Regions from separate parts of the Neobacillus sp. plas4 genome, predicted to be linked through region 1. Evidence: predicted binding sites of a transcription regulator. Region 1 holds the regulator's gene; the other holds the start of a gene.
What was found. The regulator CtsR, encoded in region 1, represses protease genes until heat stress. The targets are predictions, from matches to a motif close to ATGGTCAATAAAGGTCAAACA.
Positions count from the first base shown of each region.

Region 2: a site for CtsR is predicted at 12,193-12,213, ahead of AC2TFD_RS08470 (ATP-dependent Clp protease ATP-binding subunit). Genes of this name have one in related genera too.

Region 1 covers NZ_CM170152.1:137,674-152,557, reverse strand. Annotated here, with positions in the region: gene gltX (glutamate--tRNA ligase) at 227-1,684, opposite strand; gene ispF (2-C-methyl-D-erythritol 2,4-cyclodiphosphate synthase) at 1,889-2,365, opposite strand; gene ispD (2-C-methyl-D-erythritol 4-phosphate cytidylyltransferase) at 2,368-3,057, opposite strand; gene AC2TFD_RS00710 (PIN/TRAM domain-containing protein) at 3,130-4,215, opposite strand; gene disA (DNA integrity scanning diadenylate cyclase DisA) at 4,373-5,446, opposite strand; gene radA (DNA repair protein RadA) at 5,450-6,832, opposite strand; gene clpC (ATP-dependent protease ATP-binding subunit ClpC) at 7,101-9,542, opposite strand; gene mcsB (protein-arginine kinase McsB) at 9,556-10,629, opposite strand; gene mcsA (protein-arginine kinase activator protein McsA) at 10,631-11,179, opposite strand; gene AC2TFD_RS00680 (CtsR family transcriptional regulator) at 11,210-11,671, opposite strand; rRNA gene rrf (5S ribosomal RNA) at 12,340-12,455, opposite strand; rRNA gene AC2TFD_RS00670 (23S ribosomal RNA) at 12,535-14,884, opposite strand, start outside.
Region 2 covers NZ_CM170152.1:1,677,687-1,692,570, forward strand. Annotated here, with positions in the region: gene AC2TFD_RS08420 (ZIP family metal transporter) at 1-456, opposite strand, end outside; gene AC2TFD_RS08425 (electron transfer flavoprotein subunit beta/FixA family protein) at 788-1,615, shown strand; gene AC2TFD_RS08430 (electron transfer flavoprotein subunit alpha/FixB family protein) at 1,647-2,687, shown strand; gene AC2TFD_RS08435 (FAD-dependent oxidoreductase) at 2,671-3,966, shown strand; gene AC2TFD_RS08440 (4Fe-4S dicluster domain-containing protein) at 3,966-4,250, shown strand; gene AC2TFD_RS08445 (acyl-ACP desaturase) at 4,476-5,366, shown strand; gene AC2TFD_RS08450 (hypothetical protein) at 5,457-5,804, opposite strand; gene AC2TFD_RS08455 (MFS transporter) at 5,936-7,174, opposite strand; gene AC2TFD_RS08460 (MarR family winged helix-turn-helix transcriptional regulator) at 7,507-7,947, shown strand; gene AC2TFD_RS08465 (M3 family oligoendopeptidase) at 8,230-9,924, shown strand; gene AC2TFD_RS08470 (ATP-dependent Clp protease ATP-binding subunit) at 9,972-12,128, opposite strand; gene AC2TFD_RS08475 (YkvI family membrane protein) at 12,324-13,373, shown strand; gene AC2TFD_RS08480 (CPBP family intramembrane glutamic endopeptidase) at 13,414-14,025, opposite strand; gene AC2TFD_RS08485 (DUF6254 family protein) at 14,326-14,445, shown strand; gene AC2TFD_RS08490 (YkvS family protein) at 14,508-14,696, opposite strand.

The sequences.
Region 1 (14,884 bases):
ACATGGGTCTCACTCTACCTGTTAACGGAAGGGTTCCGCCCAAATCTACACAGATTTCATCTTTTCGAAATGGGACTCAGAGGTGCATGTTCAAACATGAGAGGCTTAAACCACTTTCAGCCGGTGATGGTTTTCTCTTTAAAGCATCATCTTCTACTTTTCCTCATCTACACTTTTTCATATAAAAAGTTTATTTCTTTTACTATATTACATTTTGGCTCCGATGTTAACCAATAATTTTTTGAATTCGCTTTAATACTTTTTCTTTTCCTAAAAGCTCAATCGCTTGGGGTAAATCTGGACCGTGAGTTTGACCTGAAACAGCTGCACGAATTGGCATAAACAGATTTTTTCCCTTTTGCCCAGTAGATTTTTGAACTGACTTCATTGCGCCCTTAATTTCGTCGGCTTTAAAGTGCTCCAGCTTTTCAAGCTCTTCGGAAAATGCCTTTAGGACTTGGGGTACGGTTTCCCCTGATAATACTTCCTTGGCGTCCTCTTCATATAATGCTTCCTCTATGAAGAACATATCCGATAATTCAACAATCTCTGCACCAAAGCTCATTTTTTCTTGTAAAAGCGAAACTAAGCTTTTTGTCCATTGCTGTTCCTCTTCTGTTATGTTCTCATTTAATCGTCCAGCTTTGACGAGATGTGGTAAGGAAACCTCATAAACTCGGTCTACGTCTACCTTTTTCATATATTGGTTGTTCATCCATGTAAGCTTTTGTGTATCAAATAAAGCTGGTGACTTTGATAAACGATTGGCATCGAATATCTTGATAAACTCCTCTTTCGAATAGAGTTCCTCTTCACCAGATGGAGACCATCCTAGTAATGTTATAAAATTAAATAGGGCTTCAGGCAAATATCCTAATTCTTCATATTGCTCGATGAATTGAATGATTGATTCATCACGTTTGCTTAATTTCTTTCTGCTTTCATTTACAATCAGTGTCATATGACCAAATATCGGCGGCTCCCAGCCCAATGCTTCATAAACCATTAGCTGCTTAGGGGTATTCGAAATATGGTCATCACCGCGAAGTACATGCGAAATTTTCATTAAGTGATCGTCGATGGTAACCGCAAAGTTATAAGTTGGTGTCCCATCCTTTTTAATGATTACCCAATCACCCATTCCTTCAGATTCAAAAGATACCGGTCCTTTTACCATATCATCAAATGTAAAAGTCTTTCCTTCTGGTACCAACATTCTTATACTTGGCTCACGGCCTTCACTCTCTAATTTGGCTCGTTCTTCAGCAGTTAGATGTCGGCACTTTCCAGAATACTGAGGAGTTTCGCCTCTCTCTGTTTGTGCTTCCCGCTCTGCTTCTATCTCTTCTTCTGTACAATAACATTTATAGGCATGGCCATTCTCTAGTAATTGATTGTAATAGGTTTGATAAATATCATTTCTTTCAGACTGTCGATATGGACCATATTCACCACCGACATCCACACTTTCATCCCAATCCATACCAAGCCATTTTAAATATTTTAATTGACTTTCTTCTCCGCCGGCAATATTTCTTTTTTTATCAGTATCCTCAATCCGGATAATAAATTTCCCGCCCTGATTGCGGGCAAACAAATAATTAAATAATGCTGTACGGGCATTTCCAATATGTAAATGTCCAGTTGGACTTGGAGCATACCTTACACGAACTTCACTTGACATCATTATGCCTCCTATTAGAAGAGCGGAAGCGCCTTGACCAGGGGCGACAGGCATAAGACGAGCCGGCTAGAAGGTTGCTCTTTAACCTTCTTGACGGATTGGCTTATGACCCGAGCCCCTAGGCGCTGCAGCTAGACATTTCTCTAAGTTTAATAACTACATCTGATTTATTTTATCATTGTGTATTTACGCAATAAAGATAAATTATATCTTTTTCAACAATACAACTACTTGTGAGGCAATCCCTTCACCACGGCCTGTAAAACCTAACTTCTCAGTTGTCGTTGCTTTTACATTGATTTGTTCAGGAGAAGCATTTAGTAATTCTGCAATTCGCTCTTTCATTTGCCCGATATAGGGTGCCATTTTTGGCTTCTGTGCAATAATAGTACAGTCTGCATTTACAAGCTCATATCCTTTGTCCTTCACAAGTTGCCATACATGTTCCAACAGCTTAGCAGAATCTGCATCTTTAAACTCCGGATCTGTATCTGGGAAATGCCTGCCTATATCACCTTCCCCAATCGCTCCAAGACATGCATCTGTTACGGTGTGCAATAATACATCTGCGTCTGAGTGACCTAGCAGCCCTTTTTCATAGGGGATCGTAATCCCTCCAATTATAAGCGGACGGTCTTCCGTTAATTGGTGTACGTCAAAGCCCTGACCAATTCGAAACATATTTAAAAACTCCCTTGTCTTTTCTTAACTATTGCTTCTGCAAAAAATAAATCTTCTTTGGTAGTAAGCTTGATATTATCATAATCCCCCTCAATCATGGTGACTGGATGAGAGATTCTCTCTACCAAACTTGAATCATCCGTGCCAATAAAAGAATCCTTCTCGGCCTGTTCATATGCCTTATACAATATGGAAAAACGAAAAGCTTGTGGGGTTTGAACAGCCCACAAGCTAGACCTTTCGACAGTTGCCATTACCAAATGATCACGTACTGTTTTCATGGTATCTTTCGCTGGCACTCCAATGATTGCTGCACCTGTTTGTTGTGCTGTTTCCAACAATCGGTGAATATGTTCCTTCAGAATAAAAGGTCGGGCGGCATCATGAACAAGAATAATTCCATCGGTCTCCACTGTTTTTAATGCATTATAAATGCTATCCTGACGTTCTTTTCCACCAGGAACTAATCTCAGCACCTTTTTCACCTGATGCTGCTTTAATAATAATTTAAATTCTACCTCATCCTGAGGGCTAATAGCTAAAATAATGCCCTCACATAACTCATCTTCATCGAACACCTTTAGAGAGTGAATGAGTACAGGCATGTTATTTAGTTCTAACAGAAGCTTATTTTTCCCCGCTCCCATCCTTTTCCCTTGGCCGGCTGCCGGGATAATGACTTGATAAGCCATAGAAAAACTCCAATCTGCTCTTTCTTATTGTCTAGCACTAGCGACTTGGTGCTTCCGCTATTTTGTCCGCCATTACAGTGCCTTCTCTAGTAATTTTGGTTTTGCAAATATCATTCTTCCTGCTGAAGTTTGAAGAACACTCGTAACTAGAACATCTATTCTTTTTCCGATATATTCTCTGCCCTCTTCCACTACAATCATGGTTCCATCATCAAGATACGCAACACCTTGGTGATATTCTTTTCCATCCTTGATTACCTGTACGGCTAACTCTTCTCCAGGCAGGACCACCGGTTTAACCGCATTGGCTAAATCATTGATATTTAAGACAGAGACGCTCTGTAATTCACATACCTTATTAAGATTAAAATCATTTGTTACAAGCATACCGTTCGTAATCTTGGCTAGTTTCACCAGCTTGCTGTCCACTTCTTGTATTTCATCAAAATCGCCTTCATAAATTTCAACTTTAATGGCAAGTTCCTTTTGAATTCGATTTAAGATATCCAATCCCCGTCTCCCTCTATTACGCTTAAGGACGTCAGAAGAATCAGCTATATGCTGTAATTCCTCAAGCACAAAACGAGGAATTACAATGGTTCCTTCTAAAAACCCTGTTTGGCAAATATCAGCCACTCGACCATCAATAATTACACTTGTATCTAGAATCTTCAGCGATTGCCCTTCAGCCTTTTCAGGATCTTCATCCCCAGATTTCTTTTTCCCTCGGCTGCCAAAAAGATTTAAAAACTCATCTCTTTTCTTAAATCCCACCTGAAAGCCTAAGTAACCAAATAATAATGTCAGTAAAATGGGAGCGACAGCATTTAGTATAGGTTCTTGAACTGCATTTAGAGCAAATCCGATTAAAAAGGCTACTAATAAGCCAAAGATTAATCCCATACTGCCAAAAATCACATCTGTTACCGGGATTTTTACCAGTGAATCTTCTGCCCATTTAATAAACTCAAGTACATAATCTACTGCCCAAAAAGTTATAAGATAAAAAATAATTGCACCTATAATAGCTGCTGCATATGAGTTACTGATTATTGGAATGTCATCAAAATTAATTAATTTTAGCAGTTGCGGAATTAACAATATTCCAAGCGTACCGCCAGTTATGAGAAAACATGCTTGCACAATACGTCTTAACATTCCTTCACCTCCTCTACTCATTATAAACATATTCCCAAAATTGAAACCTTTGTTTGTCGATTATTTTGTCAAAATGGTTAAAATAAATCGTTATAATTTTCACTTCATAGGGTAGCACTCGAGAAATCTCCTGTCAACAAATGGAAATTTAAAAAACTTATATTTGTCGCTCCGTATATAAGCGATCTTTAATTAACTTTAAGCCTTCCTTGATTTTTTTTGCGCGAATTTCTCCTATGCCTTCAACATCGTCTAAATTTTCAACACTTGCTGAGACGATTGCGGAAAACTCACTAAAGCTGTTAATGATATTTTCAATAATCACCATTGGAAGACGAGGTATTTTGTTCAAAATCCGATACCCACGAGGTTGTTTACTTTCATCTAACGGAATATATCCTTGATAACCCATTAGTTTTAAAATCGTAATATCATCTAATGATCCATTACTGGTGACTGTCTGCATTCGTTTAAGGACATCTCTTGCCTTTATATCCCTATCCAAAGCATAATCTTTAATAATAAGGGCTGTCTCTTCTTCTAGGTCCGTTAAAATTTCGTTCATTTGCAGACGAATCAGTCTGCCCTCAGTACCGAGCTCGTTTAAGTACGTAATCAGTTCATTTTTTATTCTTAACACCATTTCGAATCGGTGCAGAACAAGAAGAAAATCGTTATAGGTAACGGACTCCTCAAACTCTAAAATACTCAAATTTGCGATGCTTCTCTCGAGGACTGATTTATACTTTTCTAGCATTTGAATAGCCTGATTCGCCTTCGTTAGAATGACAGAAATATCTTTAAGTGCATACCGGAAATTTCCTTGATAGAGCGTGATTACATTTCTTCTTTGAGAAATAGCAATAACAAGTGCCTTTGTTTGTCTCGCTACCCTTTCAGCTGTACGATGCCTCATGCCCGTTTCCGAAGCAGGAATATCTGAATCAGGTGCAAGCTGAGCATTCGCAATTAAAATGGTATTCCCTGCTTCATTCAGGATAATTGCCCCATCCATCTTTGCTAACTCATATAGATAGCTTGGAGAAAACGGACAATTGATTTGGAAACCACCATCCACGATACTTTTAACCTTATCATTGTACCCAATTACAATCAGCCCGCCGGTATTTGCCCTAAGCACATTATCGATTCCTTCACGAATAGGTGTACCCGGGGCAATAAACTGTAAAACCTCGCTTACGGCTTGTTCACCCAGCTTTCTATTTTCCATCTACTACACTCCCAACGCTGCTTTTAAGGCTTCAGCTACAGTAGATACACCAATTAACTCTACACCTTTCGGAGATTGCCAGCCGCTCAAATTATTAGCAGGTAAAATGACACGTTCAAAGCCTAACTTTGCAGCCTCCTGAACGCGCTGTTCAATTCTAGAGACTCTTCTTACTTCACCAGTCAGCCCAACCTCACCGATAATACAATCTGTTGCCCTCGTAGGTTTATCTCGAAAGCTGGAAGCAATACTTACACAGATTGCTAAATCAATAGCAGGTTCATCTAATTTTACCCCGCCAGCCACCTTCAGGTATGCATCCTGATTCTGAAGCAGCATGCCCATTCGCTTTTCTAATACAGCCATTAACAATGGAACACGATTATGATCAATCCCTGTTGCCATTCTTCTTGGATTCCCAAAACTTGTTGGCGAGATTAAAGCTTGAATTTCAACAAGTACCGGACGTGTACCCTCCATGGAGGCTACCACCGTTGAACCCGCTGCACCTTGTGATCTTTCTTCAAGGAAAATCTCAGATGGGTTTGCCACTTCATCAAGCCCAAATTCCTTCATTTCAAAAATTCCCATTTCGTTTGTTGATCCAAAACGATTCTTTACCGCCCGCAGAATTCGATACGTATGGTGGCGTTCCCCTTCAAAATAAAGAACGGTATCTACCATATGCTCTAGTAGTCTTGGTCCGGCAATCGATCCTTCTTTTGTTACATGACCAACAATGAAAATAGCAATCCCATTTGTTTTCCCTATTCTCATTAACTCAGAGGTACACTCGCGAACCTGTGAAACGCTGCCTGGCGCAGAAGTTACTTCCGGATGAAACACAGTTTGTATAGAATCAATAATAACAAAGCTGGGGCTCGTACTTTCAATATTTCGGTTTATTTCTTCTAAATTGGTTTCAGAATACACAAGCAGGTTTTCAGACTGGACTCCCAGCCTTTCCGCACGGAGCTTCGTTTGTCTCAAGGATTCCTCGCCGGATATGTATAAGACTTTATTCCCTTTATTCGCCAGTTGAGATGATACTTGCAGAAGCAGGGTTGATTTACCGATACCAGGGTCACCACCAATTAATACCAGTGAACCCTTTACCACTCCACCGCCTAATACACGATTAAGTTCTTGTAAGTCGGTAAGAATCCTAGGTTCAGACAGGGATTCAACTGCTGTAATAGGGGTTGGCTTGGAGAGGATTGTAGAACCTCCCTGAGAATGAGCAAAGGCACCCCTTCTATTTCCACCTGTTACCTCCACTTCCTCCACCATTTTGTTCCATTGCCCGCATCCAGGGCATTTTCCCATCCATTTAGGAGATTCATACCCGCACTCCTGACACATGAACTTCGTTTTGCGTTTGGCCATTTCTATCTTCTCCTACTCTAAATACAAGGCTCTTTTCTTATATTATTACTATTTAAACAAAATTTAATGTTTGTACTTAATTCCTGCAGAAAATAGCATTTTTTGAAAGAGCTGCAAAATTTATTCAAAAGCACAAATAACTATTTTCACGTTAAAATCGGCTTTAAGATTTTAACAATAATCTACGAAAACAGCCAAATATAAAAAGAGGTACACGGTCAAACTTGTTTCGTGTACCCCTTTAGTTTTTCTTAAAAGTCAGTAATGGTTATTTAGTTAGAGTAGTTTTCTCAGCAGTTCTAACTAAGAATTCACCATTATCCACATCAACTATAACATGCTGACCTGTTAAAACTGTACCTCTGAGCAATTCTTCAGAGAGACGGTCTTCAATATGCTTCTGAATAGCCCTGCGTAATGGGCGGGCACCGTATTCTGGGTCGTAGCCCTCAATCGATATTTTATCCTTAGCAGCTTCCGTAAGCTCTAAAGATATATTTTGCTCTTGGAGACGTTTCACAAGCTGGTCAGATAACAGTGTAACAATTTCTCCAAGATGCTTTTTCTCTAAAGCATGGAAGACAATAATTTCATCAATACGGTTTAAGAATTCTGGACGGAAGGCCTTTTTCAATTCTTCCATTACTTTTCCCTTCATATCCTTATAATTCTGTTCTCCATCTTGAATATTAAAACCAACATACTTATTACGTTTTAATGCTTCGGCTCCTACGTTGGAGGTCATGATCAGAACGGTATTACGGAAATCAACGGTTCTTCCTTTAGAATCCGTTAAGCGACCGTCTTCTAGAACTTGTAATAAAATATTAAATACATCAGGGTGTGCCTTTTCAATTTCATCGAGCAGGATAACGGAATACGGCTTTCTTCTTACCTTCTCCGTTAGTTGACCACCTTCTTCATAACCAACATACCCTGGAGGAGATCCAACCAGTCTGGATGTAGAATGCTTTTCCATGTACTCCGACATATCGATTCGAATCATGGCATCCTCATCACCAAACATGGCTTCAGCAAGTGCTCGAGCTAACTCAGTTTTACCTACACCAGTAGGGCCAAGGAAAACAAAAGAACCAATTGGGCGTTTTGGATCCTTTAAACCTGCCCTTGCACGACGAACCGCTTTGGCAACAGCCTTAACCGCTTCCTCCTGACCAATGACTCGGGAATGAAGAATTTCTTCTAAATTAAGTAATTTTGCGGTTTCTGTTTGAGCTAGCTTAGAGACAGGTATTCCGGTCCAGCTTGCAACAACACTCGCAATATCCTCAACTGTAACTTCACTGTTTTCTTTCCCTTGCTTTTCTTTCCATGTCTTCTTCGTTTCTTCCAACTGCTCACGTAGGCGCTGTTCTGTATCCCTCAAGGACGCTGCTTTTTCAAATTCTTGGCTTTGAACAGCAGAATCTTTCTCCTTACGAACTTCATCAAGCTTCACTTCTAATTCTTTCAAATTTGGCGGTGTTGTATAAGAACGTAAACGGACTTTTGACCCAGCTTCATCAATTAAGTCGATTGCTTTATCTGGGAGAAAACGGTCAGAAATATAGCGGTCAGACAGCTTTACCGCTGCTTCAATAGCCTCATCTGTAATGGAAACACGGTGATGCGCTTCATAACGATCTCGAAGACCTTCTAGTATTCTGACCGACTCCTCAGCTGTTGGCTCATCCACACGAATTGGCTGGAAGCGGCGTTCTAGTGCGGCATCTTTTTCAATATACTTACGATATTCATCCAGCGTAGTGGCTCCAATACATTGAAGCTCGCCACGTGCTAGGGATGGCTTTAAGATGTTAGAAGCGTCAATCGCACCTTCTGCTCCACCTGCTCCAATTAATGTGTGCAATTCATCGATAAAAAGAATGATATTGCCAGCCTGGCGAATTTCATCCATAACCTTTTTCAAACGATCTTCAAATTCTCCACGATATTTGGTACCAGCTACAACTGTTCCCATATCTAATGTCATAACTCGCTTATCACGAAGAATCTCTGGAACCTCGTTATTCACAATTTGTTGTGCAAGTCCTTCAGCAATAGCTGTTTTACCGACACCTGGTTCACCAATTAAAACTGGGTTGTTTTTTGTACGACGGCTTAACACTTCAATAACACGCTGAATTTCTTTACTTCTTCCAATGACAGGGTCCAAGCTTCCTTCTCTAGCGATTGACGTTAAATCTCTAGCTAGACTGTCGAGAGTTGGAGTATTTGCGCTGACTGAGGTCCCTCCCTGATGTCCGCCAGATTCATTACTGCCTAGCAATTGAAGTACCTGTTGACGTGCTTTATTCAAACTTACTCCTAGGTTATTAAGAACTCTTGCTGCTACACCTTCTCCTTCACGGATTAAGCCAAGGAGAATATGCTCTGTACCAACATAAGAATGTCCTAATTTTCTAGCCTCATCCATAGATAATTCAATAACCTTTTTCGCTCTAGGTGTGTAGTGGATCGTTTGGGATGCTTCCTGGCCCTTTCCGATTAACGATTCTACTTCCTTTTGAATTTTCTCAGAACCTAGTCCAAGCCCATAAAGCGCTTTTGCAGCAATGCCTTCTCCCTCACGGACTAAACCTAATAAAATATGCTCAGTTCCAATATTGTTGTGTCCTAGTCTAATTGCTTCCTCTTGTGCTAAAGCTAATACCTTTTGAGCTCTCTCAGTAAAACGGCCAAACATCATATTCCATTCCTCCTCACCTTTTATCTTGCTCCATTTTTAGTCGTTCTCGAATTAGGGCTGCTCGTCTTATATCTCTTTCATTTGGTCTTAAATGCCCGCCTGCGTATTGCTGCAGGAATCCTGGCTGCGTTAAAATCATTAATTCATTTAAAATATTCTTAGGGAGATTATCAATGTATCCCATATCAATACCTAAGCGAAGATCAGATAAGCACTTTGCAGCCTCTTTCGTTTCAATGATCCTGCTATTGGATAACACACCATAAGATCGGAATACTCTATCTTCTAATTGTATGTTCGAAGTTTTGCGTAATGCTTCACGTGCAGACCTTTCTTGTGAAATTAACTGGCTTACAACACCTTTTAGGTCACGGCAAATATCTTCCTCTGACTTTCCTAATGTAATTTGATTGGAGATTTGAAATATATTGCCGAGCGCTTCACTCCCCTCACCATAGATCCCTCTTACAACCAATCCCAGCTGATTAATGGCCGGAATGATACGATTTATTTGCTGGGTCAAAATAAGCCCTGGCAAATGCATCATGACTGAAGCTCGGAGACCGGTACCTACATTCGTAGGGCAGCTTGTAAGATATCCGTGCTTCTCATCAAAACCAAAGTGAATAAAACTCTCAAGCCAATCGTCCAATTCATTTGCTGCGGCCAAAGCCTCTGTTAATTGCAGTCCTGGAAATAAACATTGAATGCGGATATGATCCTCTTCATTAATCATAATACTAACTTCTTCATTTTCGGTTAAAAGAACTGCACCATATGGTGAATCCTCTGCTAAATTTGGACTAATCAAATGCTTTTCTACTAACACCCTTTTTTGTAAAGGCTGTAATTCATCAATTTTTAGTAATTCCATTTGCCCAAACTTTGAAAAATTTGATTCACGGAGTATTTCTTCCATCCTTAAAATAATGGATTGTGCTTCTTCGTGGGAAAATAATGTTGGAAATTTTACATTCTCAAAGTTTCGGGCTAAACGGATTCGGGAACTAAGGACAATATCTGAATCAGGTCCCTCCTCGCTCATCCATGAGCTGACTGCTTGACTAATAAAGCGTTCAAGCGACACGTTATTCCCCTCCCTTATTGCTGCCCGGTAATTCTTTTTCAAGTGTTCGGATTTCGTCTCGGATCTGAGCAGCTTTCTCAAATTCTTCTTGTTGGATTAATTCTTTTAGTTCACTTTTTAGATTTTCTACTTGTTTTTTTAGGTGAATACCTCCACCTATTCTTTTCGGTATTTTACCGCTATGTGACCAATTCCCGCTGTGAAGTCTCTTTAAAACTGGCGGAAGCTGCTCATGAAATGTCTCATAACAATGGGCACATCCGAAACGCCCCACTTTGATGAATTGCGGAAAGGTCATCGAACATACATTACACTGGAGAATTTCTTCCTGATGGAACGTATTTTGATTTTGCTTTTGAACAGTAGTATCTATATTTAATAGACCTGCTAATAGGTTATTAAAAGTAAAACCAGATCCTCCAGTAATCATAAACATCTCGCCCTTTTCATGGGCACACTTTTCGCAAAGATTAACTTCCGTTTTTTCACCGTTGATGATTTTTGTAAAATGCAGTGCAGCAGGCCTTTGATTACATTCCTGGCAAATCATTTTTTATTTCACCTCTCTAGCTGGTATATATTATTTATATTTCAATGATGTTAACATTGCTTTTAACATTCTAGCTCTAAGTTCATCTCGGAATGGAAGATCAATATATAAGACTGAACGATCAATAACACTTAACATAATTTTCGCTTCTCTTTTTGTGATTATCTCCTCATGGACTAGTCTATAGATAACATCTTCTGCCGTAGACTGTGCAATACGATTATCAAAGAGTGATAGTAAATGATCGATTACGTCAACTAAATCATGTGACTGAACCTTCATAATTCGAATATATCCGCCTCCCCCGCGTTTACTTTCTACGATATATCCTCGTTCAATGGTAAAGCGTGTATTAATGACATAATTGATTTGTGAAGGAACACATTGAAATTTATCAGCAATTTCACTGCGCTTTATTTCAACATGCTCTTGCTCACTCATTTCTAGCACTTGCTTCAAATACTTTTCGATAATATCGGAGATGTTCCTCATCTTCCCACCTCCTTCATCTGACTTTGACTATCTTTGACTTTAATTATACTGAAAATTTTATGTAGTTGCAAACAACTGCTACTAATGATTTTCTCCATATTTCGCGTGTGTGAAACCTGTTAAATTAGTTTTTAGGTAATTTGTAGGGGGTGGAGGAGCTTTGTGGCTTTTGATTCCCTTTATCGTGGGAGAATTAAGCTTGAGGGAATCAAAGAGTGGCTTGGTTCCCTTTATCGTGGGAAAATCAGGTTTGAGGGAATCAAAGAGTTGGCTTGGTTCTCTCTATCGTGGGGAAAATCAGGTTTGAGGGAATCAAAGAGTTGGCTTGGTTCCCTCTCTCGTGGGAAAATCAGGTTTGAGGGAATCACATTGGGGTTCTGATTCCCTCAAACCTTAATTATGACCTCTTTTGGAAATCAGATTACATAATTCTCCGACTATCGTTCCCCTTTTCAATAAAAATGCCCCCGCACGGGCACGAATAGCCAGCTTTTGTTACCTCTTTTTAGTAAAACACCACCGCATGGGCACGAATAACCAACATTCGTTCCTCTTTTTAGTAAAACACCATCATACGGGCATGAATCTTCTATAACTATTCTGTCTCCACCCTTTAAACATCCAAATAACACAAAAAAACACAACCCTAATCAGGTTGTGCTTCATTTGCCTGGCAACGTCCTACTCTCACAGGGACAAAGTCCCAACTACCATCGGCGCTGAGAAGCTTAACTTCCGTGTTCGGTATGGGAACGGGTGTGACCTTCTCGCTATTGCTGCCAGACTATTTAATTGAGGTTCATTCCCTCAAAACTAGATAATGTCAGAAGAAGTTTAGTAAAAACGAGTTCATCTTTTAAAAATTGGTTAAGTCCTCGAACGATTAGTATCAGTCAGCTCCACACGTCACCGCGCTTCCACCTCTGACCTATCAACCTGATCATCTTTCAGGGTTCTTACTAGCTTGACGCTATGGGAAATCTCATCTTGAGGGGGGCTTCATGCTTAGATGCTTTCAGCACTTATCCCGTCCGCACATAGCTACCCAGCGATGCCTTTGGCAAGACAACTGGTACACCAGCGGTGCGTCCATCCCGGTCCTCTCGTACTAAGGACAGCTCCTCTCAAATTTCCTGCGCCCACGACGGATAGGGACCGAACTGTCTCACGACGTTCTGAACCCAGCTCGCGTACCGCTTTAATGGGCGAACAGCCCAACCCTTGGGACCGACTACAGCCCCAGGATGCGATGAGCCGACATCGAGGTGCCAAACCTCCCCGTCGATGTGGACTCTTGGGGGAGATAAGCCTGTTATCCCCGGGGTAGCTTTTATCCGTTGAGCGATGGCCCTTCCATGCGGAACCACCGGATCACTAAGCCCGACTTTCGTCCCTGCTCGACTTGTAGGTCTCGCAGTCAAGCTCCCTTGTGCCTTTACACTCTGCGAATGATTTCCAACCATTCTGAGGGAACCTTTGGGCGCCTCCGTTACTCTTTAGGAGGCGACCGCCCCAGTCAAACTGCCCACCTGACACTGTCTCCCACCCCGATCAGGGGTGAGGGTTAGAATTTCAATACAGCCAGGGTAGTATCCCACCGACGCCTCCACCGAAGCTGGCGCTCCGGCTTCTCAGGCTCCTACCTATCCTGTACAAGCTGTACCAAAATTCAATATCAGGCTACAGTAAAGCTCCACGGGGTCTTTCCGTCCTGTCGCGGGTAACCTGCATCTTCACAGGTAGTATAATTTCACCGAGTCTCTCGTTGAGACAGTGCCCAGATCGTTACGCCTTTCGTGCGGGTCGGAACTTACCCGACAAGGAATTTCGCTACCTTAGGACCGTTATAGTTACGGCCGCCGTTTACTGGGGCTTCGATTCAGAGCTTCGCTTAGAGCTAACCCCTCCTCTTAACCTTCCAGCACCGGGCAGGCGTCAGCCCCTATACTTCGCCTTGCGGCTTCGCAGAGACCTGTGTTTTTGCTAAACAGTCGCCTGGGCCTATTCACTGCGGCTCTTCGAGGCTATTCACCTCAAAAAGCACCCCTTCTCCCGAAGTTACGGGGTCATTTTGCCGAGTTCCTTAACGAGAGTTCTCTCGCTCACCTTAGGATTCTCTCCTCGCCTACCTGTGTCGGTTTGCGGTACGGGCACCTTTTATCTCGCTAGAGGCTTTTCTTGGCAGTGTGGAATCAGGAACTTCGGTACTATATTTCCCTCGGCATCACAGCTCAGCCTTACGGTGAACGGATTTTCCTATTCACCAGCCTACCTGCTTACACGCACATATCCAACAGTGCGCTTACCCTATCCTCCTGCGTCCCCCCATCACTCAAACGATAAAGAGGTGGTACAGGAATATCAACCTGTTGTCCATCGCCTACGCCTTTCGGCCTCGGCTTAGGTCCCGACTAACCCTGAGAGGACGAGCCTTCCTCAGGAAACCTTAGGCATACGGTGGATGGGATTCTCACCCATCTTTCGCTACTCATACCGGCATTCTCACTTCTAAGCGCTCCACCAGTCCTTACGGTCTAGCTTCAACGCCCTTAGAACGCTCTCCTACCACTGACATCGTAGATGTCAATCCACAGCTTCGGTGTTACGTTTAGCCCCGGTACATTTTCGGCGCAGAGTCACTCGACCAGTGAGCTATTACGCACTCTTTAAATGGTGGCTGCTTCTAAGCCAACATCCTGGTTGTCTAAGCAACTCCACATCCTTTTCCACTTAACGTAAACTTTGGGACCTTAGCTGGTGGTCTGGGCTGTTTCCCTTTTGACTACGGATCTTATCACTCGCAGTCTGACTCCCACGGATAAGTCTTTGGCATTCGGAGTTTGTCTGAATTCGGTAACCCGATGAGGGCCCCTAGTCCAAACAGTGCTCTACCTCCAAGACTCTTACAACGTGAGGCTAGCCCTAAAGCTATTTCGGAGAGAACCAGCTATCTCCAAGTTCGATTGGAATTTCTCCGCTACCCACACCTCATCCCCGCACTTTTCAACGTGCGTGGGTTCGGGCCTCCATCCAGTGTTACCTGGACTTCACCCTGGACATGGGTAGATCACCTGGTTTCGGGTCTACGACCACATACTTATTCGCCCTATTCAGACTCGCTTTCGCTGCGGCTCCGTCTCTTCAACTTAACCTTGCATGGGATCGTAACTCGCCGGTTCATTCTACAAAAGGCACGCCATCACCCATGAACGG
Region 2 (14,884 bases), 1.5 Mb from region 1:
TAAGGCAACAAGAAGGCCTTCCGGAGCATTTTGAAATCCAATGGCTAACGCGATTAAATTCCCCGTTTCTTCGGTATGTGAAGCATAACTAACCCCCACTGATAAGCCCTCCGGAATATTATGAAGAGTGATTGCTGCAATAAAGAGCAAAGCTTTTTCGTCAAATTGTATCCCTACCTTATTGTGTTCTAGATCAATATGTGGAATTTTTTTTTCAAGGGTTGTTAGTGCCAAAACCCCACAGAACACTCCAATAGCAAGTGATAAAAAACCTCCAAGTTTCATTGCCTCAGGAATAAGCCCAATGGTTGAGGCAGCCATCATAATCCCTGCACTAAAGGCTAAAAGTATATCCATCCACCGGTGTGTAACCGATTGATGAATAAAAAGAATAATTAGGGCACCTGCGCCAGTAGATAAAGCAGAAAGAACACTCCCTACTACTACTTCTACCATATCATCCTCAACCTTTCATCGGTAAAAATAAAATTATCTACACAATTTGACAGAAACTGTGATTTTTATCATTGTTTATATTTGAATATTTTTTATAGTTAAATTAACCCTATTTTTTTATCATAACCACTCACATCACGAAATGCTCCAACTTCATACTTCTAGAATTTACCATAATCCATAAATTTATCTATTTTAAAAAGAAATCTATCAAAGATTGGTACTATGCTTGTGTTGCGATTCATATATCGTAATATGGCATTTTTAATAACCAATGAAGGCAAGCGCTTTCACAACAAACATAGCAAATATGGGGGAGGGTATTTCCTACATGCACATTGTCGTATGTGTCAAACAAGTTCCAGATACAAAAATCATAAAAATCAATCCAAAAACAAACACACTCGACCGCCGCAGCGCACCAGCCATTTTAAATCCTTACGATGCTCATGCTGTTCAAGAGGCTGTAAGCATTAGGGAAAAGACTGGGGGTACAATCTCAGTATTGTCGATGGGACCGCCGCAAGCAACTGCTGTTATTAAAAAAAGTATTGAAATTGGTGCAGACCGAGGATATTTAATCACCGACCGTGCCTTTGCTGGGGCAGATACATTGGCAACCAGTTATGCCTTATTCAAGGCATTAGAAAAAATCAATAAGGAAATTCCTGTTGATATGATTATTTGCGGTAAACATGCCATTGATGGAGACACTGGTCAGGTGGGGCCTGGTATTGCCAGAAGGTTGGACATTCCACCAGTAACCAATGTAATTGAAGTACCTGAGGTCAACTTAGAAGAAAAAACCGTCTTAATCAAAAGAAAATTATCTAGCGGCTATGAATTAATTCAATCAGAATTGCCATGTCTTCTTACCGTTGAAAAAGAAATAAACCAGATTGAATACTCACCAATGCCAAATATGATTAAAGCTGCAAGATATGAACCAATCATTTGGGCTGTTAGTGATCTAGAAAATGTTGACCGTGTGCAGCTCGGTCTTAAAGGTTCACCAACAATAGTTGGAAAAATGTTTACTCCTCCACGTCCTGAAGGCGGAAAGAGAATTGATGGTTCCCCGGATGAGCAGGTTAAACAGCTCATGGATATCTTACTCGAGCAAAAAGACGTTTTAACATTACAGTCATCTAAACAATAAGATTATTTTTTTGGTGCAGGGAGGGGTTTATATGAATTTTGATGAATACCGTGGCGTTTGGATATTTATTGAACAAAATGGCGGTAAAATTGAAGGCGTTTCACTCGAGCTTCTGGGAGCAGGTCGAAAGCTTGCGGACAAATTAGAAGTTCCATTAGCCGGTTTTTTACTTGGGAGCGGAATCAAACCATTGGCTAATCAATTAATCGCTTATGGTGCAGATGAAGTATATCTTGTTGATCACCCGGTATTAAAAGATTATCGGACAGAATCGTACATGAAGGGTGTTATGCAGCTTGTTCCAAAATACAAGCCTGAGATCATTCTATACGGCGCAACTCCAAATGGAAAAGATTTAGCAAGTGCTGTAGCAACGGATTTAGTAACGGGTTTAACAGCTGATACAACGATGCTCGATGTTGATGTGAGTAACCGTTTGCTGGAGGCGAGCCGACCTGCATTTGGCGGTAATATTATGGCTACGATTCTCTGTAAAAAGCACCGGCCGCAAATGGCAACTGTAAGGCCAAAAGTAATGAAAGCCCTAGAGCCAGATACAGGAAGAACAGGTAGAATTATTGAAGAAAGCATTACGCTTAGAGAAGAAGATATGCGCACCAAAGTACTGCAAATTGTGAATGACGTAACAAAAAAGGCAAATTTAGCTGATGCACATGTGATTGTTTGTGGCGGTAAAGGAATGGGGGATGTTCAAAACTTCCAAATTCTTTATGAGCTTGCAGATACAATTGGAGCAACCGTTGGCGGTACCAGAGATGTGGTAGAAGCAGGCTGGCTGCCGCATGAGCTGCAAATCGGCCAGACAGGTGAAACTGTAACCCCAAAAATTTACTTTGCTATTGCTCTATCTGGCGCTATCCAGCACGTAGTGGGTATGAAAAATTCAGATTTAATCATCGCTATTAATAAGGATCCCAATGCACCAATTTTTGATGTAGCCACATACGGAATTGTAGGAGATGCATTGGAAATTGTACCTAAATTAATTCAGCAATTTAAACAGCAGCGAAATGAAAAAGGCGGTGAAGTGAGCTATGCCAGAAAAATTTGATGTGATTGTTGTTGGGGCAGGACCAGCAGGAACATCTTGTGCACTTGTTTGTGCCCAAAACGGTTTAAACGTGTTGCTAATTGAAAGAGGAGAATATCCTGGAAGTAAAAACGTAATGGGCGGAGTGTTATATCGAAAGCAAATGGAAGAGCTAATTCCTGAATTTTGGAAAGAAGCTCCACTCGAAAGGCCGGTAATAGAACAGCGTTTTTGGATGATGGATAAGGAATCCGTTGTTCAATTTGGTTACAAAGGTCTTGAATGGGGTGTTGAACCCTATAATAACTTTACTGTCCTAAGGGCGCAATTTGATCAATGGTTTGCCAAAAAAGCAGTTGAAGCAGGTGCGCTTCTGATAAATGAAACAGTTGTAACAGAGTGTATTGTTGAAAACGGAAAGGTTATAGGTATTCGGACTGACCGCCCAAACGGCGAAGTATATGCAGATGTAGTTGTTCTTGCAGATGGGGTAAACTCACTTCTCTCCAAACAGCTAGGTTTCCATAAAGAATTCCGGCCGGATGAGGTAGCCTTAACCGTTATGGAAGTTATAAATTTACCTAAAGAAAAAATTAATGATCGTTTTAATCTAGAGGATAATCAAGGATGTACGATTGAAATATTCGGTGATTCAACAAAAGGAAACCTAGGAACTGCATTTTTATATACGAATAAAGATAGTTTGAACATCGGAGTAGGCACCACTCTGTCTAGTATGATCAAATCAAAAATGAAGCCTTATGATCTTCTAGACTATTTAAAAACTCATCCTATGGTTAAACCGATGCTGGCTGGTGGTGAATCAGCTGAGTATCTAGCCCACTTAATTCCAGAGGGAGGTTATCGTTCGGTACCAAAAGTAGCTGGGAACGGTGTAGTGGTAGTTGGAGACGCTGCACAGCTAGTCAATGCGATTCATCGTGAAGGTTCAAACATGGCAATGCACTCTGGCCTGCTTGCTGCTGAAACGGTTATTGAGGCGAAGCACCGTGGAGACTTTTCGGAATCTGGTTTAAATCTTTACCGTCAAAAGCTTTATGATAGCTTCATAATCAAAGATTTAGAGAAATACAAAGACGCAACACATACGTTTGAGAATAATCCACAATATTTCAAAGAATATGTACCAATGATGAACAAAGCGATGAGCAAATTCTTCACCGTTGATGGAACTCCTAAGAGAGAGAAACAAAAGGAGATTATGAAGAGTGTAACAGCAGAAAGAGGAACGATTAAAGTTATACAAGATATTTATCGTGCTTGGAAGGCGGTGAAATAATGTCAACTAAGAATATCGAAGAAAAACAGTACCTTCTTCGTTTTAAAGCTGATACGAAGTCACATCTTACAGTTATGGACAACGATATTTGTATGACAAAATGCCCGGATAAGATTTGCACGATTTTCTGCCCTGCTGAAGTGTACAAATGGGAAGGATTACGGATGCAGGTCGGGTATGAAGGCTGCCACGAATGCGGCAGCTGCCGAATAGGCTGCCCGCATCAAAACATCAAGTGGGAATATCCAAAAGGCGGGCATGGAATAGTTTTTAGATTAGCATAAAGAAGTTGTGGTTACAAAAACGGTAAAATTAACTGAGTTTGATAGAACAGAGGCAGCACTTCACCGTTGAATCGGTTGTGCTGCCTTTTTTTGTAAAATTCTTTTGTTAGTTTAATTCTGAATAGTTGTGATATAATCCACTTAGTATTTGGTATTAATACCTGACATAAATTTAATTCAATTTTCCAAGTTAATGCCGAATTTTTACAATAATGGAGGATATAGATGTTAACAAATGATTTGGACTTTCGATTAGAGCCTAAACTAATAGAGTTATATGAAGAACATAAGAAGCGGTCTGAAAAAATAGATTGGGGTTATCATGATTTCTTACCGTGGGATAAGGGGAAAGATTTCAGGCGCGTCCCTTGGGATGAAAGTCAGGTCACACTGCCTCCAGCCATTATTACTGCTGTTGAAACAGCCCTTTTAACTGAAGTCAATCTGCCATGGTTTACCTCTCATTTAGATCAAACGTTTAAGGGATCATTAACAGTTATTAAAGATTTTGTCCATACTTGGACTTCAGAAGAAGATCAGCATTCTAACCTGCTTGAAACGTATCTATTACTCACGCGGAATGTGGATCCTAAGCGTCTTCATCAATTACACAAACAAACGGTTGAGAATGGCTGGAATCCTGATTATCATACACCTTTTGAAACCATGGTTTATACTTCATTACAAGAACTAGCGACCATGGTCTTTTACTATAACGTTGCTAAAACGGCTGGTCCGTATGATAAGGATTTAGCAAGTCTTCTTCGTCGGTTGGCGAAGGATGAAACGCTGCATTATGCCTTTTATCGGGATGTCATTAAATTTCATCTCCAATTAGAGCCTAATTACTGTTATCATTTAGGACATGTTATTAAGAACTTCCAAATGCCAGGAACAGTTATGCCTGATTTCGAAGATCGAATGGCAATTATTGCAAAAGAAGCAAACTATGGTCCATTGGAATATTTTGATCAAGTTTTAGATGTGATTGTGGATTATTGGGAGCTGGAAAAATTAAGACCGATTGCACCAGAAGCGGAAAAGGCTAGACTTGACATCCTAAACTATCATGCAAGGTTGAAAAGGGTTAGAGATCGTTTTTATAAGAATAAATAGGTAACTGTGTTTGATTTTTACTATATGTAGGTTTTTTCACAAGTGAGGGTAAAAAGAAGGTGAAGCAAAAGGGGATAATTTTTTTGTGGATTAAGATATTTTCTCTTCAAGGTTAAAGGCAGAAAGTTGATCTTGTTTACTCAGTGCAACGATAGAGCAAGCAATATCATGAGCACTGTCCATCGATTCCATGATTGGAGAACAATAAAATGGTTTCTTCCAGTTAAAATCACCATTGCAATTGGACGGGTAAACACTTACTTTCCAATGGAAGTATATTTTAGCCTGAGAGAGCTGGACTCCTTCAACTGCAATGAGCCAGTGAGTAGCAGGTGCACCAACCTCAAATGATTTAATTTCGTTAAGTGCTAGTAAATCATTAAAACCAATTGGGATTAAAGCCTTTTGATAAAAATCATGATAATTTGGGGTTTTCATTATTCTAGCCCTCCCTTTTATGTTCTAACTATATTATATGATAGTTTTCAAGATTATTTGAGTAAAAATGTTAAAACTTTTCGAAAATTTAACATTCGTTAAAAAGAGGATGGGCAATGCCCATCCTCTTTCTAACCTTCTTGATTCCACTTTCTGACTAATTCATCACTAGGAAGTAAGAATGCAAGTAAGCCTAGTAATGGCAAGAATCCAATCGAAGATACCATGGCGGACATACTAAATAAATCTGCAATATATCCAAGTCCCACTGAGCCGATAGCCCCCATTCCAAATGCCAGCCCCACGGTTAATCCTGACATAGTTCCAATTTTTCCAGGTACAAGCTCTTGTGCAAAAACGACTGTAACTGAAAAATTGGTCATTAAGATAAAACCTGTGAGCGTAAGAAAGATAAATGCAATAACTGATGGTACGAAGGGAATTAGTATGGAAAAAGGAATAGTCAGTAACATAGAGACAGAGATTAATTTTTTCTTTCCGAACCTGTCAGCTAGCGGGCCGCCAAAAAAGGTGCCAAATGCTCCGGCAATTAAAAAGGCAAATAAGAAAAATTGTGATTCCTTAATTGATAAAGAGTATTCTTCAATTGCAAAGAAAGCGTAAAAATTAGTCATACCCGAAATATACCATGATCGTGCAAAAATGAGCAGAAGAATTAATAATAGTGACTGTTTTACCTTTTTTGAAATACCACTGTTTTTTGTGGACATTGTATTTTTCTTTTTCAATAAAGGAATGTTTTCAATTAATCTATTTTTATACCAATTAGCGATATAGATTAATAACAAAACTGCGATTGCTGCAACAATGGTAAACCAAGAAGCACCTCTTTGGCCAAGGGGAACAAGAATAAGTGCTGTGATAAGAGGTGCCAGCGCCTGCCCTGTATTCCCGCCTACTTGATAAATAGATTGTGCCAAACCTCTGCGGTTTCCTGCAGCCATATAGGCTACCCTTGATCCTTCGGGATGAAATACTGCGGAGCCAAGACCAATAAATATAACAGAGATCACAATTAAACCAAAGGAAGGAGCAAAAGCTAATCCAAGAACACCACATAGCGTTAATGAAAGTCCAATGGGCAAAGCAAAAGGCATTGGTTTCTTATCTGTAATGACTCCAACCACTGGCTGCAGTACAGAAGACACCATGTTTAAAGAAAATGCGATAATGCCTAGCTGGGTAAACGATAAACCCATAGATTTTTCTAAAATTGGAAACATGGCTGGGATAACTGCCTGAATGGAATCGTTGAGTAAATGACAAATCCCGATAATAAAAAGAATATTAAACATGGTCGAATCGGTAGTTTTCGGTGATTTTGCAGACACAGCAGCAGGTTGACTCATCATTACACCTCGTTTTTAAAATATAAATCTTTCAATAAACCTATCTTACATAATTTTTTAGTAAATGAGAACTGGATTGCTTTATCTCCATTTTTTATTATAATAAAGGTGAAAAGTGACATGGTCAAAGTAGGAATAGCTTTGTGAAATTGCCGAATCTTTAAGCTCAATTTTTGGAGCTAAATTGACAGGCTTTGAAAAATTTCTTATAATAATCTTGAAGTCGAGATAAATAGAAAAGTGTGAGCGCCTTGATCTTGTATAATGCAGTTCGATTTTTCTTTGGCGCTGGAGCTGGAAAATTTCAGATTTAATAAAAAAGGATGATTCGTATGGAAAATGATTCTGTATCACAATCGTTGAAGCTTTTTATTGTTCTATCAAGGGCTTTTAAAGCGATTAATGATCATGTGAATAAAGTTATTCAAGCAAGTGGATTAAACCCAACAGAATTTGCAGTATTAGAGCTTCTATATCACAAAGGTGATCAGCCTATGCAGCAAATTGGCGGCAAAATATTACTTGCTAGCGGCAGTATCACCTATGTGGTGGATAAGCTGGAACAAAAAGGGCTGTTAGTGAGAATCGCCTGCCCAAACGATAGAAGGGTAACATATGCCCAAATTACGGATAAAGGGAAAGAATTTATTCAAGAAATTTTCCCTGAGCATGCCCAGCAGATCCATTCACTGATGTCTAGTTTGACCGATTCTGAAAAACAGGATGCGATTGAACTATTAAAAAAACTTGGGTTGCCTGCAGGGAAATTTTAATACGGCATCTGCCGTATTTTTTTATTTAGGCTTATTTTTAAAATATGTTGTTAAAATCTTAAAGCCGATTTTAACGTGCAAACAGAAATTTTGCGCTTTAGATTTTAGTTTGCTGGCTCTTTTCTTATTAAATTTTGCTGTTTTCTCAGAATTTTATCAAAATCATTAAATTTTGTTGCAAAAAATTGCAAAGTTAAGAAAAGAGCCTTTACATAAAGGAATATTAATGGTTAGTGTTGAAAGAAATAGGTGGAAAAGTTTGATTTAAAGGGGATGTTTTGAATGAGATTTGAAGAGTATACATATACCCGTCCGAACCTTGACGAAGTAAAAGCTAGAATTGAATCAGCACTTCAAAAGTTTACAAGTGCACCTTCAGTAGAAGAACAAATCTTGGCAATGAACGAAGTGAATCAGGTAAGAAATGATATTGGAACGATGTTTAATCTGTGCTATATTCGCCATTCTGTTGATACAAACGATGAGTTTTATAAAACCGAACAGGATTATATGGATGAACTGCAGCCTGAAATAGAAGGGCTTGTGACGAAATATTATCAGGCTTTTGTAAATTCTAAATTCCGCAATGAATTGGAGATTAAATTTGGCAAACAATTATTCGCGCTTGCTGAAGGACAATTAAAGACCTTTAAACCTGAAATAGTACCTTTGCTTCAAAGGGAAAATCGATTGTCAACAGAGTATACAAAACTAATTGCTTCAGCAAAGATACCTTTCGAAGGGGAAGAAAGAACACTTGCACAATTAGAGCCCTTTACCCAATCTACAGACAGAGAAACTAGAAAACTGGCATCTGAGGCAAAGTTTGGCTTTTTTGCTGAGCATGAAGCAGAGCTTGACACAATCTATGATGACCTTGTTAAGGTGAGAACTGAAATTGCTCATACGTTAGGCTATAAAAACTTTGTTGAACTAGGTTATTATCGAATGATGAGAACTGACTATAATTCGGAAATGGTGGCAAACTTCCGTCAGCAGGTTAAGGACTTTATTGTTCCAATAGCGACCAAATTAAAAGCACGGCAGCAGGAACGTATTGGGGTTGAACAACTAAAATATTTTGATGAAGGATTTAACTATAAAACAGGTAATGCTGTACCAAAAGGGACCCCTGAATGGATTATTGAAAATGGTCAACAGATGTATGAAGAACTTTCTAAGGAAACAGGAGAGTTTTTCAAATTCATGCAAGATAACCACTTAATGGATCTTGTCGCGAAGAAGGGAAAAGCTGGCGGCGGCTATTGTACCTATATTGAAAACTACAAAGCACCATTTATTTTTTCTAATTTCAATGGAACCTCCGGGGATATTGATGTGCTGACACATGAGGCAGGGCATGCATTCCAGGTTTATTCAAGCAGGAATTTTGAAATCCCTGAATATTATTGGCCAACATATGAGGCGTGTGAGATTCATTCGATGAGTATGGAATTTTTCACTTGGCCATGGATGCAGCTTTTCTTTAAGGAAGATACCGATAAATATAAATTCTCACATTTGAGTGATGCTTTATTATTTCTACCATATGGAGTTTCCGTTGATGAATTCCAGCATTGGGTGTATGAAAATTACGAAGCAACCCCTAAAGAGCGGAAGCAGCAGTGGAGAGAAATAGAGAAAAAGTACTTGCCTCATAAAGAATATGACGGGAATACGTATTTAGAGAATGGCGGATTCTGGCAGCGCCAAGGCCACATCTTCAATTCACCATTCTATTATATTGATTATACGTTAGCTCAAATCTGTGCCTTCCAATTCTGGAAGCGTTCTAGAGAAAACCAAGAAGAGGCATGGGACGATTATGTAAGTCTTTGTAAGCTTGGCGGCAGCATGTCATTTACAAAGCTGGTGAAAGAAGCGAATTTAATTTCTCCTTTTGAGGATGGCTGTGTACAATCTGTTGTTGGTGAAATTGAAGCCTGGTTAAATTCAGTTGAAGATCAGAAGTTATAATCATAAAGAAAAGCGAAGCTAAGCGGCTTCGCTTTTTTCATTCATTATCATACGTTGGCAGTCTCTGTTGTTATTACCTTCAAAACATTGTCTTCTAAGATTGCTGATAATCGATTTGCGTCTGGCTGCTCCAGTATAAAGTCCGCAATCTTATCTTCTAATTGCTCTTGAATCACTCTGCGGAGCGGACGTGCTCCAAAAGCTGGATGATAGCCTAACTCAGCCAGTTTCTCTTTTGCATCTAGGTGAATCGTAAATTCGAGATTTTGTTCTTTTAAGGTTTCTTGTAGATCAATCACCATTAACTCTACAATTTGCATGATATGTTCTTTTTCAAGTGTGTTAAATTCAATAATACTATCAAAACGGTTTAAAAACTCTGGCTTGAAAAAGCTGCCCAAAGAATCTAGGATAGAAGCTTCTTCGATTGCTTCATTTGTCCCGAAGCCAACATGAATGGTTTTGTGTCCTACCCCGGCATTGCTTGTCATAATGATAACAGAATCCTTAAAGCTTACTGTTCTTCCTTGACTGTCTGTAAGACGTCCATCCTCAAGAATCTGTAAAAACATATGCTGCACATCAGGATGCGCTTTTTCAATTTCATCCAATAATATAATGCAATATGGATTTCTGCGGACCTTTTCAGTCAGTTGTCCTGCTTCGTCATGACCAACATATCCTGGTGGTGATCCAATTAATTTTGAAACACTGTGTTTTTCCATATATTCACTCATATCAAGGCGAATCATTGACTCAGTTGAACCAAACAGTTCTTCTGCAAGTGTTTTTGTAAGCTCGGTTTTACCGACCCCAGTTGGACCGACAAATAGGAATGATCCTATCGGACGATTCTTTGGTTTTAAGCCAGCGCGGCTTCGACGTATAGCCTTAGCGACCTTCTCGACAGCTTTCTTCTGACCAATAACTTTTTTAGCTAAGTTCTCTTCTAAGTGCTTAAGTTTATGCTGCTCATCCTCTTGTAATTTACCAACAGGTATACCAGTCTTTTGTTCAATAATCTCTTGAATATGTGAAATATCTACAACGGGTCTGTTGGTTTCTGAAGATTCATTTAAGGATTTTTCAAGCTCAGTTTCTTCATCCCGAAGTGCTGCTGCAAGCTCATAATTTTCGGCTTTAAGTGCACTGTCTTTTTGAATTGTGATTTCCTTTAAACGGTTCTTCACCTGTTCGACGCTATTTCCATCTGAAGTAAGATTTAATTTAGATCCAGCCTCGTCTAGTAAGTCAATCGCCTTATCAGGTAAGAATCGATCCTGGATATAGCGGTGTGACAACTGTACACATGCTTTAATCGCAGCTTCAGAATAGGTTACTTCATGATAATCCTCATATTTATTCTTAATTCCTGTTAGGATTTCAATGGCCTCTTCAGGTGTAGGTTCTGCTACTTGAACAGGCTGGAATCGACGTTCTAGTGCCGAATCTTTTTCGATTTGACGGTACTCTTTCAGAGTTGTTGCACCGACAAGTTGAAGTTCACCGCGTGCAAGTGCTGGTTTTAATATATTTCCTGCATCCATAGAACCTTCAGCAGAACCTGCTCCAACTAGGAGATGTATTTCGTCAATGAAAAGAATGATATTTTTACGATCTTGTAATTCTGCTATCAGCTGCTTCATTCTTTCTTCAAACTGCCCGCGTATACCTGTGTTCGCGACCAAGGAAGCAACATCTAGTAAATAAACTTCTTTATTTCTTAATTTACCAGGTACCTTTCCTTCAACAATTTTCATCGCTAGGCCTTCAGCGATAGCGGTTTTCCCGACACCTGGTTCACCAATTAAGACCGGATTGTTTTTATTACGACGATTTAATATTTCAACGACTCTTTTAACCTCTTCATTACGGCCAATCACAGGATCAATGAGACCAGCTTTGGCCAATTGAGTTAAATTTCGTCCAAATTGATCAATAAAACCTCCCATTCCATTCAGACCATTTTGTGGAGAGGGTGCCTGGCCATTAAAATGGTTATTTTCAGTGCCCTTCATATTAAAAAATAAATCATTAAATGGAAAACCAGAAAAGGAGTTCATCTTTGGATCCATTCCTGAATGAATAGTGTTTTTATTGTTTGTATAACATTTATGGCACAGCTTCATATTGCTGTGTTGTCCATTAATATTTAAATTTAGTTGAACATTAGCCTGGTTTTCTTTACACAATTGACACAGCATCATATAAAACCTCCTAATTATATTTATTTGACTTTGACTATATTTGACCTTATGAACATAGTATACTTTGACCTTCTTTGACTTTCAAGTCGTATGCCTATGGTAATTTTTTCTGTTGCAAAAAGGCTCGTAATTAAAAAAAGCTCGTCTTTGTTTGTCCCCTTGCTCATATATTGTATTTGAGGGGGAGATGAGTTGAAAAAGAATTGGTCAGCAGCTTTTCAAATCGCCGCAGTTTACGTGGGTACAGTTGTGGGTGCGGGATTTGCTACAGGAAGAGAGATTGTTGAGTTTTTCTCACGATTTGGCTTCATTGGGTTTTTGAGCATATTACTGAGCGGCTATCTCCTTATTGTATTAGGTTCAAAGTTGATGAGAATTGCTGCTCAAATAAATGCAGTATCGTACCAGGAATTTAATGTACACTTGTTTGGGAAATGGGCAGGCAGGGGTATTAATATAATTATGCTATTTATGCTTCTTGGAGTATGTGCCGTTATGCTTGCTGGTGCCGGAGCAGTATTTGAAGAGCAATTAGGACTATCGAAGAATTTAGGCGTTTTTATCACGATAATTTTATCCTTTTTAGTAATGCTAGTAGGTACAAAGGGTATATTTGCAGTTAATTCATTTGTTGTTCCTATAATGGTTTGTTTTAGTCTAATGCTAATGGTACTTTCCATTAAACAGCAAGATTTTATTCATCACTTATTATTTATTCCTTATGCTGAGGATGGATGGAAAAGTATACTAGCACCATTTTCATATACAGCATTAAATCTTGCGTTAGCACAAGCTGTCTTAGTTCCGATTGCAAATGAAATTAAGGATGATTGGACGATTAAATGGGGAGGAATATTAGGTGGGGCCGCTTTAACACTTATCTTAATATCAAGCCATTTAACCTTAATCATGCTTCCAAATCTAGAGATTTATGAGATACCGATGGCAATTATTATGAAGCAAGTAGCACCTTTTTTTTATTGGATATTTGTCCTAGTGATTTATGGTGAAATTTTCACATCTGTCATTGGAAACGTATTTGGACTTGACCGACAGTTAAAACAATTCGTTACGGTCCCTACTACTATTACCATATCAGCCATTTTCATCGTTTCTTATATCATAAGCCTAGTTAACTATAGTAAACTATTGTCTAATCTGTATCCATTGTTTGGCTATATTAGTCTTATCTTTTTCGTCCTCTTATGGATGAAGCCATTAAATAATAAAAAAACACCATAAATAGAAAAAGCATCGTCCAATTTATAGACTGATGCTTTTTCTATTTTAATGGCAGTATAATAAAAATCATGATGTCAAAAACAATATGGGAAACAATCACCAGGGGCATACTTTTTTTCCACAAATATAGTGCACCCCACATAAGGCCGGAAAGGAATGCTGCCAGCATTAAAGTAAAGGTTCCTGAATAAATATGGACTGAGGCATAGAGAAGGGCCCCAAAAACAATACTTACAAATGGACGAAAAAAACGCAGGAGTCTCTTCTGAACGAATCCTCGCCAAAAAAGTTCTTCACCAGGTGCTGCCACTAAAATGAGTGCAAGATATTGCCAAAATAATGATGGCGCGAACCAACGGTAGAGCTTCTTAATGCTTTTTTCAAATGGCAGATTTAAGAGGTCGAAACCTTGTACACCCAGCCAGAATATAAAATAGAGAAGGATTCCAGAAAAAGCACCTATAGAAATATATACAAAAAATGACGCTTGATCTTCAACATCTTCTTGGAACATCGCAAAAGTGATTAAAACCAGAAGAGAACCTGTAAAGATATACCAGAATATCGCTCTATCGTAGAAAGTAAAATACATAAGAGCATGGGCAAGAACGTACCCAATAATAAGCCTCAAGTCAAAGAAGCGATTCTTCATTTATTAATAAGCTCCTTTCTAACTGTCTAGCTCCAGCGCCCAGCGGCTAGTGTACTTCGCCCTTTTCCCTACGATAAGTCAACATCGGATCACTCCGTTCTCCGTGTTTCCTTTATCTCAGTCAAAGTGCTCCAGTCCATACGCCGCTAAACGGTCGCTTCTGCTTTTCTTGCAATAGAACTTATTTTAGCAAAAATGATTTATGAAAGGAAATGTTTACAATCCAATTTTGATCGATTTTTATCATAATTCAAAAGAAAATCGAAAAAAATAGTAATGAGAAAGGAAGGAGGATAATAAATGAGTAAATCCCAAAGTCAGCATGAACGTGAATGGACCGTTCGTAAACAAGACCAAAACCCGCACGGAAAAGTAAAATCATTTAAACAGCTTTCAAAAGAAGCTGGTAAAGGAAGATAAATTTTAAATAGGAATAATAAGAAAAGGCAGCAAATCGCTGCCTTTTCTATGAAGCTATTAATTTAATAAGCGCTTTCTTTTACAATTTTATAATTTTTATGGTTAACTACAGTCCGCTGATCCAATTCCAAATCTCGATAATTATCCATTAAAGTTAGATCGACAATTACAGAATTTTCATTTACCTTTTCCACTATCCCTTTTAGCCCGCCGCGGAATTCGATGATATTCCCTACTTCAGCTTTTCTCAATTATCCCTCTCTCCTTTACTTGACAAACTATATATATTCATTTATCTAACAGTTTGCACTACTTTTTATGATTCGTAAAGGATTTTATTTGACAATTTTGTTAATTTCTTAAAAATTTAAAAGAAAAATGGAATCGGTTACAAAAGAGTTCAATGTTTGACTACGATATAGGTTATTATAAAATATGA